2 regions of the Aquitalea sp. USM4 genome follow, and region 2 is predicted to be linked to the other one. Evidence: predicted binding sites of a transcription regulator. Region 2 holds the regulator's gene; the other holds the start of a gene.
The links. Region 2 encodes FNR, which switches genes on or off when oxygen is low (the NO sensors DNR and NnrR bind a similar motif). Its sites were predicted from a motif close to TTGATNNNNATCAA; they were not measured.
Positions count from the first base shown of each region.

Region 1: the regulator FNR is predicted to act here: its motif matches at 2,548-2,561, upstream of DKK66_RS17930 (ribonucleoside triphosphate reductase).

Region 1 is NZ_CP029539.1:3,897,278-3,902,631, forward strand. Features, by position in the region: gene DKK66_RS17920 (anaerobic ribonucleoside-triphosphate reductase activating protein) at 1-486, opposite strand, end outside; gene nrdD (anaerobic ribonucleoside-triphosphate reductase) at 464-640, opposite strand; gene DKK66_RS17930 (ribonucleoside triphosphate reductase) at 752-2,458, opposite strand; gene DKK66_RS17935 (ATP-binding protein) at 2,723-4,495, shown strand; gene DKK66_RS17940 (hemagglutinin repeat-containing protein) at 4,549-5,354, opposite strand, start outside.
Region 2 is NZ_CP029539.1:2,290,654-2,296,007, reverse strand. Features, by position in the region: gene DKK66_RS10695 (Rrf2 family transcriptional regulator) at 1-249, shown strand, start outside; gene hemN (oxygen-independent coproporphyrinogen III oxidase) at 345-1,751, opposite strand; gene fnr (fumarate/nitrate reduction transcriptional regulator Fnr) at 1,864-2,610, shown strand; gene DKK66_RS10680 (flavodoxin family protein) at 2,737-3,195, opposite strand; gene DKK66_RS10675 (DUF1853 family protein) at 3,192-4,124, opposite strand; gene DKK66_RS10670 (RNA methyltransferase) at 4,102-4,866, opposite strand; gene DKK66_RS10665 (inositol monophosphatase family protein) at 5,008-5,354, shown strand, end outside.

The DNA of each region.
Region 1 (5,354 bases), 1.6 Mb from region 2:
GTCCGCTACCATGTCCAGCGCAACATCCAGTGCCTGCCACATGCGGCTTTCGCTGCCGGGCACGCCGGTGACGGCATCCACCCCGCCGGGCGCGGCCTTGATGTCGAGACCAATCCAGTCCACCAGGCCTTTGAGTGCCGCCAGCCGTTGCGGGTAGATGCCCGCCGTGTGCAGGCCGATGGCCAGGCCCAGCTGGCGGGCGTCCTGTATCCAGTCCACCAGTTGCGGGGCCAGGGTGGGTTCGCCACCGGAAAACACCACCCCATCCAGAAAGCCGACCCGCGCCGCCAGCATGCTGCGCACTTCTGGCCAGGCCAGTTGCCCGGCACTGCGGGCTTGCAGGCCGGGGTTGTGGCAATAGCCGCAGCGCCAGGGGCAGCCGGCGACAAACACGGTGGCCACCAGCCGCCCCGGCCAGTCACAACTGGAAAACGGGGCGACACCGGCCAGCGCCAGGCTGGATTCAGTGGTGCAGGTGCTGTTCATCAAAATGCACGCGCTCGGCAAATTCGCCCTGCTTGCCGGTATTGAAGGCGGATACCGGGCGGAAGTAACCCATGACGCGGGTCCATACTTCGCAGCGGGTGCGCAGGGACGGGTCCAGCTGTTCCGCCTGTTTGATGTCGGTTTGATGGGACATATTGCTCTCCTGTGAGGGTTGGGGTTTAGGCGCGGCTAACAAAATGGCGTGATGCCCTGGGGCCAGCTGGCCCAAGGCTGCGGCAGGCTCTTGTCAGCCTCGACAAGCATTTCAGCAGCAAGGCGCGGTGGCTGCCGTGGTACGGGCCAGCAGTTCGGCGTCGCACTTGGGGCAGAATTCATGATGACCACTCAGATAGCCGTGCTGCGGGCAGACCGAGAAGGTGGGCGTCACCGTGATGTAAGGCAGGCGGAAGCGTTGCAGCGAACGGTGCACCAGCTGCTTGCAGGCCGTGGCCGAGCTGACCGCCTCGGTCATGTACAGGTGCAGCACGGTACCGCCGGTGTAGCGCGCCTGGAGTGGCTCCTGATGTTGCAGGGCGACAAAGGGGTCGTCGGTATGCCCCACCGGCAGCTGGCTGGAGTTGGTGTAATAAGGCTTGTCGATTGGCCCGGCTTGCAGGATGTCGGGGTAGCGCTTGCGGTCTTCGCGGGCAAAGCGGTAGGTGGTGCCTTCCGCCGGGGTGGCCTCCAGGTTGTACAGATGGCCGGTGTCTTCCTGCATCTGCACCATGCGGGCACGGATGTGGTCCAGCAGTTGCAGCGCCAATTGCTGGCCGTGGGCGGTGGTGATGTCGTCGGCATCGTTGCTGTAATTGCGGATCAGCTCGTTGATGCCATTCACCCCCACGGTGGAGAAGTGATTGCGCAGCGTACCCAGATAACGCTTGGTATAAGGATACAGGCCGTCGTCCATCCAGCCTTGCACACGTGCGCGCTTGATTTCCAGGCTGGTGCAGGCCAGCGCCAGCAGGCGGTCGGTTTCTGCCAGCAGCCCATCCCAGTCACCACGGAAGCGGTAGCCCAGCCGCGCGCAGTTGAGGGTAACCACCCCCAGCGAGCCGGTTTGCTCGGCGCTGCCAAACAGGCCGTTGCCGCGTTTGAGCAGCTCGCGCAGGTCCAGTTGCAGGCGGCAGCACATGGAGCGCACCATTTGCGGTTCCAGATCCGAATTAAGGAAGTTCTGGAAATACGGCAGGCCGTAGCGGGCGGTCAGGTCGAACAGCAAATCGGCGTTGGCGCTGTCCCAGTCAAAATCGGGCGTGATGTTGTAGGTGGGAATGGGAAAGGTGAACGCCCGGCCATGCGCATCGCCCGCACCCATCACCCGCAGGAAGGCGCGGTTGATGCGGTCCATTTCCGGCTGGCAGTCGCCGTAGCAGAACGGCATTTCCTCACCGGCAATCAGCGGAATCTGCGGGGCCAGGTCGGCCGGGCAGGTCCAGTCGAAGGTCAGGTTGGTGAACGGGGTTTGCGTGCCCCAGCGCGAGGGCACATTCAGGTTGTACACAAATTCCTGCATGGCCTGCTCCAGCGCGGCATCGTCCAGCCCGTCGCGCTTGAGAAAGGGGGCCAGATAGGTATCCACGCTGGAAAACGCCTGCGCGCCCGCCCATTCGTTTTGCAGGGTACCCAGAAAATTCACCATCTGCCCCAGCGCCGCGCTCAGGTGACGCGGCGGAGCCGATTCCACCCGGCCGGGCACACCGTTGAAGCCTTCATGCAGCAGCTGACGCAGCGACCAGCCCGCACAATAGCCTGCCAGCACGTCCAGATCATGCAGGTGGAAGTCTGCCTCGCGGTGGGCCTGCGCCACCTCCGGCGGATAAATGCCGTCCAGCCAGTAGTTGGCGGTGAGCTTGCCAGCGGCATTGAGTATCATCCCGCCCAGGCTGTAGCCCTGATTGGCATTGGCAGAAACGCGCCAGTCGGCGCGGCTGAGGTATTCGTCCAGCGTGGCAAGCGGATTCAGCAGCACGGTATTTTTCATAACAATATATAGTGATTAAAATTTTATAAACACTATATATAGATTTTTATGACCATGCCGGACACAAGACCAAACACTTGATCCGCATCAAGCGCGGTGCCCTGCCAGCCGCCGCGGCAGGCATGTTGGCATAATCGTCATCAGTAAACTGGCAGCCTGAATAGGGCTGGGCCCTATAATGGCCTGCAAGCACAGCCGGGCAGCGCCCTGCGTGCCTGTTCCCGGAAACCAACGGTTCACCCTCTTCCGCACATGATCAACACAGAACAACAAGGCAGGCAGGACAAGGTCCGCATCGAGCAGATCCGCCTCTTGCTCAACAACCTGGGCAGCTCGGTCCTGCCCGGCATTCTGGTGGTACTGCTGGTGGCCTATGCCTTGCAACAGCAGGTTGACCCGCTGCGGCTGACCCTGTGGTGCGTGGTGGTGATTGCCTCCAAGCTGGTGGACTTCATGGATGCCCGCCGCCTGCTGGCCCGTGACATCCGGCCAGCCGAATTGCCGCAGCTGCGGCGGCGTCTGGTGGTACTGCACGCCATCGACGGAGCAGCCTGGGGCAGCCTGATGTGGGTGGGGCTGAACCCGGCGTCGCCCCCCAGCTGGATTCTGGCCATTGCCGTGCTGTCCGGTGTGGCGGGTAACTCCATGTCCATCCTGTCGCCGGTGCTGCCTGCCTTCATCGCCTTCATCACGCTGGAACTGGGCATGATTGCGCTCAAGTCCTTGCAGTCCGATGCACTGGCGCTCAATGCGCTTGGCCTGGCCGCCATCATGTATCTGGCCACCTTGCTGATGCAGGCGCGCAATAGTGCGCAGGCCGCCAAAGGGGCCATCGAGCTGCGCTTTGAAAACCTGGAACTGGTGGACCGGCTGCGTCAGGCTTCGGCCGCGGCACTGCGCGCCCAGCAGGAGGCCGAGCAGGCCAATATCGCCAAATCGAAATTCCTGGCTGCCGCCAGTCACGACCTGCGCCAGCCCATCCACGCACAGGGGCTGTTTCTGGAAGTGCTGGGCAAGACCAAGCTGGACCAGAACCAGCAGTCGCTGATCGGCCATATCCAGAGCGCCACCAATGCCTCGGCGGAAATGCTGCACAGCCTGCTGGATTATTCGCGGGTGGATGCCGGGGTGATTACCCCGCAACTGCAAGCCTTTGCCCTGCAGCCACTGCTTAACAAGATGGAAAGGGAGCTGGCACCGCTGGCCAACACCAAGGGCTTGTTCTACCGCAGTCGTGACACGGCCGAGGTGGTGCTGTCGGACCCGTCACTGATTGAACTGATCCTGCGCAACCTCATCAGCAATGCCATCCGTTACACCCAGCAAGGCGGCATTCTGGTGGGCTGCCGTCGCCGTGGCGACCAGCTGCTGCTGGAGATATGGGACAGCGGCATCGGCATAGACCCGCAGCAACAGCAGGAAATCTTTGACGAATTCCATCAGCTGGGCAATCCGGAACGCGACCGCAAGAAAGGCCTGGGCCTTGGGCTGGCCATCGTGCGCGGCCTCACCCAGCTGCTGCAACACCCCTTGCGGGTGGCGTCGCGGCCGGGCCGCGGCAGCGTGTTTCGCCTTGCCCTGCCACGCATCGCAGTGACCAACCCGTTACCCGCAGAAACCCCGCCACCAGTCAGCATCAGCCAGCCCCTGCCCAGGGCCGCCGTGTTGCTGATCGAGGACGATGACATCGTGCGCAGCAGCATGGTGATGCTGTTGCAAAGCTGGGGTTGCCAGTGCATGGCGGCAGAGTCGCTGGAAGCCGCTCTGCCCTTGCTGGCGCAACAGACGCCTGCCTTGCTGATCAGCGACTACCGGCTGCGCGAAAAGAAAAGCGGCACCGATGCCATCCGTGCCATCCGCAAGGCTGTTGGGCGCGACATCCCCGCCCTGCTGCTGACCGGCGACACCGCCCCGGCGCGGCTGCGCGAAGCCAGTGACAGCGGCCTGCCCTTGTTGCACAAGCCGGTCAGTCCGCAGCAACTGTACGCTTGCCTGGCAGAATTACTGGCTGACAGTCAGCCATAAAAAAACCTCGACCCTGGATGCGGGCCGAGGTTGTGGCGTTGCGCCAAACCGGCTTAGTTCGGTTTGTCCTTGCCCTGGGTGATGCTGACATCCACCGACGTGCTGTTTTCCAGCTGCAGGCTGCCGCCACCTTGCAAGTCGCCCACCCGCACCGGGATCTTGTCCTTCAGCTCCTTGCCCTTGGTGATCACCTTGTCTGCCGCCTGACCCAGCTTGCTGTTCTTGGCCTTGTCCAGCAAGGAGCTTTCCGGCTGATTAGCCGCCTTGCTGATGGCATCACCGGCATTGCTCAGACTATTGGTGCCAGAGGTTTTTTTCTTGTTCACCACATCGGCCGCTTCCTTGGCCAGGGCGGTTTGCTTGTCGCGGTCAGTCTGCGTCTTGGTGGTGTCATTGGCTGCGGTATCGTTGGTGGTTTTTTTCTTCAAGGTCACCGTGGCTCCTGCGGACAGGTCCACCCCGCTGCTGGACGACACTGCTTTTTGCTTGATGACCTGACCACCCGCCTGAGCGGATACCGTTTCCCCTGCCTTCAATGCCGTGCCTTCCAGCTTGATGTCCTGACCGGCAGACAGCTTGAGTTTGCCACCGCTATTTAGCGTGGCCACGCTAGCGCTGTCCTTCTGGCTCTGTCCATACTCGCCCGACAACCCGACGCTGACCGATGCTTCCTTGGTTTCCTTGCCCTTGTCAGTACTGCTACCACCACTGCCACCAGCACTCAGCCCGGCACCAATCTTCTGTGTGCTGGCCGTATCGTGTGCGGCGCTGATGGTCAACTGACCACCGGCAGCCAGCGTGGCATCACCCTTGCTGTTGAGTTTGCTGCCTTCCAGATTCATGTCGCCACCGCTACGCA
Region 2 (5,354 bases):
CTGGGCGGCATCATCCGCACGCTGGAAGGCAATGTGCCGCTGATTGACTGCGCCGAACCGCCTTGCGCGCTGCGCCAGGACTGCCAGCTCAAGGCCGTGCTGGATGTGGGCATGCAGGCATTTTTCAGCACACTGGACAGTTATACGCTGCGCGACGTGATTGCCAGCCCCACCGGCGAGGCCATCATTCGCCTGCATCGCAGCCCCAGACCGCAGTCGGCCGACAAAACCACACCGGATGTGTTGTAAAAAACCATCACTTTTTCAATGAAAAAGCCCGCTACCTGCGGGCTTTTTTGCTGCTTTTTTAGGGGATAACCCTTTAAACAGTCTGAACAAAACCATCAGATGGTCTTGGAATAACGTGCCTTGGTTTCCCGTTCACGCAAATGGCGGTCGAACAGCATGGCGATATTGCGGATCAGGAAACGCCCCTTGGGCTCCACCATCAGGAAATCGCCATCAAAGGTCAGCAGGCCCAGCTTGTGGTACTCGCGGATGGCTGGCAGCTCGGCAGCAAAATACTCGGCGAAATTGATGCCGTGCACCTGCTCGATGGCTTCCACCGACAGGGAGAAGCGGCACATCAGCGCCTGGATGATGCCGCGACGCAGGATGTCGTCCTGATCCAGCACCATGCCGCGCATTACCGGCAGCCGGCCTTCGTCCAGCGCGGCGTAATAGCTGTCCAGGTCCTTCTCGTTCTGGCTGTAACAGGGGCCAACCTTGCCGATGGACGACACGCCAAGGCCGATCATGTCGCAGTCGGCATGAGTGGAATAGCCCTGGAAATTGCGCTGCAGGCGGGCTTGGCGCAAGGCAATGGCCAGGTCATCTTCCGGCTTGGCAAAGTGGTCCATGCCAATGAATACATAGCCTGCATCCGCCAGGCTCTTTACCGCGTCCTGCAGGATGTCCAGCTTGGTGCTGGCGGCTGGCAGGTCCGCCTCGTTGATGCGCCGTTGCGGCATGAACACGGTGGGCAAATGGGCATAGTTGTACAGCGCCAGGCGGTCCGGGCCAATGGCAATCACCTTGTCCAGCGTGCGTTTGAGCGACTCGCGGGTTTGCAGCGGCAGGCCGTAGATCAGGTCCACACTGACCGACTTGAAGCCCGCCTCGCGCGCAGCCTCGATCACTTCCAGCGTTTCCTCCTCGCTTTGCACCCGGTTCACCGCGGCTTGCACCTGCGGGTCAAAGTCCTGAATGCCCACGCTCATGCGGTTGAAGCCCAGTCGCGCCAGATGATGCACGGTTTCACGACCCACCTTGCGCGGGTCGATCTCGATGGAATATTCTCCCTCCGGCAAAAATTCGAAGTGGGCACGCAACATGGTCATCAGGCGGTCCAGCTGCTCGTCGGACAGGAAGGTTGGCGTACCGCCGCCAAAGTGCAGCTGGATCAGCTTTTCCCGGCAGCCAAGCGAGGCGGCAACCAGCTTGATTTCCTTTTCCAGGTAATCGAGGTAGCGGTCGGCACGGCTCTTGTCCTTGGTGATGATCTTGTTACAGCCGCAGTAATAACAAACCGTGTTACAGAACGGTATGTGTACGTACAATGAGATAGCGTTCTGATGCATGCCCAGATGGCGCTGCATCAGCCAGCTTTTATAGTCCTTCTCGCCAAACGCCGGGGTAAACCGGTCTGCGGTCGGGTAAGAAGTGTATCTTGGGCCGGAACCATCAAGACGTTCGATCAATGCTCGGTCGAACTCACAGTGGGTAGGCGAAAACGGATGGGTGGTGTGCATGTCGTCGGGTATTGATAGTCAAACGTCAGGTGGACTGGTAAATTTGCGGAAAACGTGCGAATTCCGCTTTGACAAGGGTCAAGCTTCTTTACAGGGTTGTACAAAACACGCGATGTCAGACCAACACCAACACACTCTGCACGCACTGAAGGTGTCCTGCTCCAACTGCAGTCTGCGCGAACTCTGCCTGCCCATCGGGTTGAACCGCGACGAAATGACGCAGCTGGATGCAGTTATCCGTCAGAGCCGCCGCCTCAAGCGCGGTGAATACCTGTTCCGCAGTGGCGAAGCCTTCAAGTCGCTGTTTGCCGTGCGCACCGGTTTCTTCAAGACCAGCGTGGCAAGCCAGGACGGTCGTGAACAAGTCACCGGCTTTCTGATGTCCGGCGAACTCATGGGCCTGGATGGCATCTCGTCCAATGTGCATGGCTGCGACGCCATTGCCCTGGAAGACAGCGAAGTCTGCGAACTGCCCTTCAACCGCATGGAAAGCCTGGGGCGCGACATTCCCAGCCTGCAACACCACTTTTTCCGGCTGATGAGCCGCGAAATCGTGCGTGACCAGAACGTCATGCTGCTCCTGGGCAACATGAAGGCAGAAGAACGTCTGGCTGCCTTCCTGCTGAACCTGTCACAGCGTCTGTCCACCCGCGGCTTTGCCGCCAACGATTTCATCCTGCGCATGAGCCGCGAGGAAATCGGAAGCTTCCTCGGCCTGAAACTGGAAACTGTCAGCCGTACGCTGTCCAAGTTCCAGCAGCAAGGCTGGTTGAGCGTGGACCACAAGCACATCCAGCTGATCAAGGCCGATGCACTCAAGGACCTGATCTCCGGTTGTACCCACGCCAACGGCGTGTAAGCCAACAGGCACGGTAACAGCCATCCGGGCGGTGGGCGCAATGCGCCTTACCGCCCTTTTTGCATCTTCCGCCCATCCGGGCAGGCGCGCCATTCTCCGCAAGCACTAACTCTTCCGGGCAAGGTATTACCAGCGCCCGATCAGCATGCCGGCCACCAGTTGCTCGGCCCGTTCCGCCACTTCAGCCAGCTGCGCGGCGTCCGGCTCGCCGCGTACCACCACGGCGGGCAGCACTTCGTGCCAGCCATAGCCGGCGATGATGCGCCGCATGGCGTGCACAGCCCCCATGCCATCGTTACCGGCGGACACCAGCAAGAGGCAGGCCAGCCCCTCGGTACGGCCCTGCGCGGGGTAGAAGGTGCGGTCAAAGAAATCCTTCATCTTGCCCGCCATATAGCCAAAATTCTCCGGCGTTGCCAGCACGATGCCGTCTGTTGTCAGCAAATCATCCAGTGTGGCCTGCTCGGCGGGCAGGCAGTTGAACTGCAGGTCATCGGCCAGCTGCGCTACGCTGGCGCGCACGGCATCAACCAGCTGCAAGGTGCGGCCGGTCTGGCTGGCATACAACAACAGCAAGCGCTTCATGCGGCGGGACTCCCTGGCAGCGTGGCCATCAATGCCTGCAGGCGCGTTGCTTCGGGCCAGCCTGGCGGCACCACGAAACCGCGCGCCACCTCCTCCCAGTAGCCATCGCCCAGCGGCAACAGCTCGGCCACCAGTTGCGGCACCACGGCCTGGCGCAATTCCTGGCGCAGGCTGTGCTGTTCACGCACTTCGGCTTCGGCCACGCGGGCCGGAGCCAGCCAGTTCAAGCGTGGCAGCCACATCCAGCGTGATGCCGGGCTGCTACTGGGCCAGGGCTGCAATAGCGGGCTGAACCAGCCTTGCAGCTGATCCGCAGCCAGTGGCGGCATGGGGCGGGACGGTCGGGAATAGAAAAACCAGCCGGCCAGCCGGGCCTGACTGGCGCAGGCCACAAAGTCTGGCGGCAACACGCGCCGGGCCAGGGGGTGGCGGGACAGCTGCAACTGCGCCTGCAATTTACCCGCCTTCAGCAGCCAGGCATCGCGCAGACTGGGGCCTACCAGACTGTCCGGCCCCTCGCCCAGTTGCAGATAGAATTTGCTGGCGGTTTCCACGTGCAGTGGTTCGCCATCCAGCCGGATCAGGAAATCAAATTCGCCAATGGTGCGGCCGCTGGCGTCCCGTAGCGGCAGATTGGCGGCCACCAGCTCGATATGGGGCGCGAGGTGAAACCAGAAAGCCAGCAAGCGCTCGGCATAGTGGCCCAGACGGCGACAGGGCTGGTCGGCCAGCCAGGCATAGAGCGGTGCCGGGTCTTGCTCCAGCGCGGCCAGCAAGGCCGGGCCATCCGGGCCCAGCAGGCGTTGTGGCGAAAGATTGCAGCCGCTATCCCAGGGAGCAGGGGCGGTCAGCAAGAAAGCCAGATCACGCAGCGCAGGCTGCGTGTAAGGCAGATAAAAACCGCGATCAGGATTCGCCGCCGTGCTCATGGCCGTCTGCCACGCGCTGGATCTGCTTCATCAGGCCACGCAGGATGTCCACCTCGTCGCGCAGCATGCCGGAACGGTTGAACAGCGCGCGCATGCGGCGCATCAGTCGCTCGCTGTTACGGCGGCGGTAGTAGCCGATGGCGTCCATGGTCTGGTCCAGATGCTGGCAGAAGCCTTCCACCTCGCCCAGGCTGGCGGTTTCGCTTTCCGGACGCAGGTATTCCACATCAACGCCGGTATGGCTGAACAGCTCGTAAGTCATCACCTGCACCGCCATGGCCAGGTTGAGCGAGAAGTAATCCGGGTTGCCCGGAATGGTAACCAGCCGGTTGCACTGCTCCACTTCTTCAATCGACAGGCCGAAGGTTTCATTGCCGAACACCAGCGCCACCTGTTCGCCATCGCGCGCGCGCGCCACCAGTTCCGGCGTGGTTTCGCGCGGGGTGGAAAGTGGCGTGGTGAGTTCGCGGCGGCGGCTGGTGAGCGCGCAGGCCACGGTGACGTCGCTGAGCGCCTCACTGAGGCTCGCCACCACGGTGGCGCTCTCCAGCACATCCACGGCACCGGAGGCCAGGGCATTGGCTTCATCGCTGGGAAACACTTTGGGTTCAACCAGATACAGGCGGGTCAGCCCCATGGTTTTCATCGCCCGTGCGGCCGAACCGATATTGCCCGGATGGTTGGGCCGAGCCAACACGATGCGAATGTTTTTCAGAAAATCAGGTACTTGGGGTTTATTCATCAGCAGTTTCACATTAAAATGGCGGGCATATCAAAAAGCCCGCGCGCTCGCGCCGGCTTTTTTTGTTCCTTAACCCAGATTGTTACTGTCAGATGTCGAGCCATGTTGGCTGACATCTGCTATCCGTTCTAGAGGCCGTCAATGCATCCGATGCTCAATATCGCGGTTAAAGCCGCCCGCCGTGCTGGCAGTGTAATCCAGCGTGCGTCGCTTAACCTCGATACCATTCGTGTAGAGAAGAAAAAGCACAATGACTTTGTGACCGACGTGGACCGCGCTGCCGAACAGGCCATCGTGGACATGATTCTCGAGGCGTATCCCAAGCACGCCATTCTAGCAGAAGAGTCCGGCGCCAAAGGCGTGGGCTCCTCCGAATACGAGTGGATCATCGACCCCATCGACGGCACCACCAACTTCCTGCATGGCCATCAGCAATACGCTATCTCCATTGCACTGGCGCACAAGGGCCAGGTGCAGCAGGCCGTGGT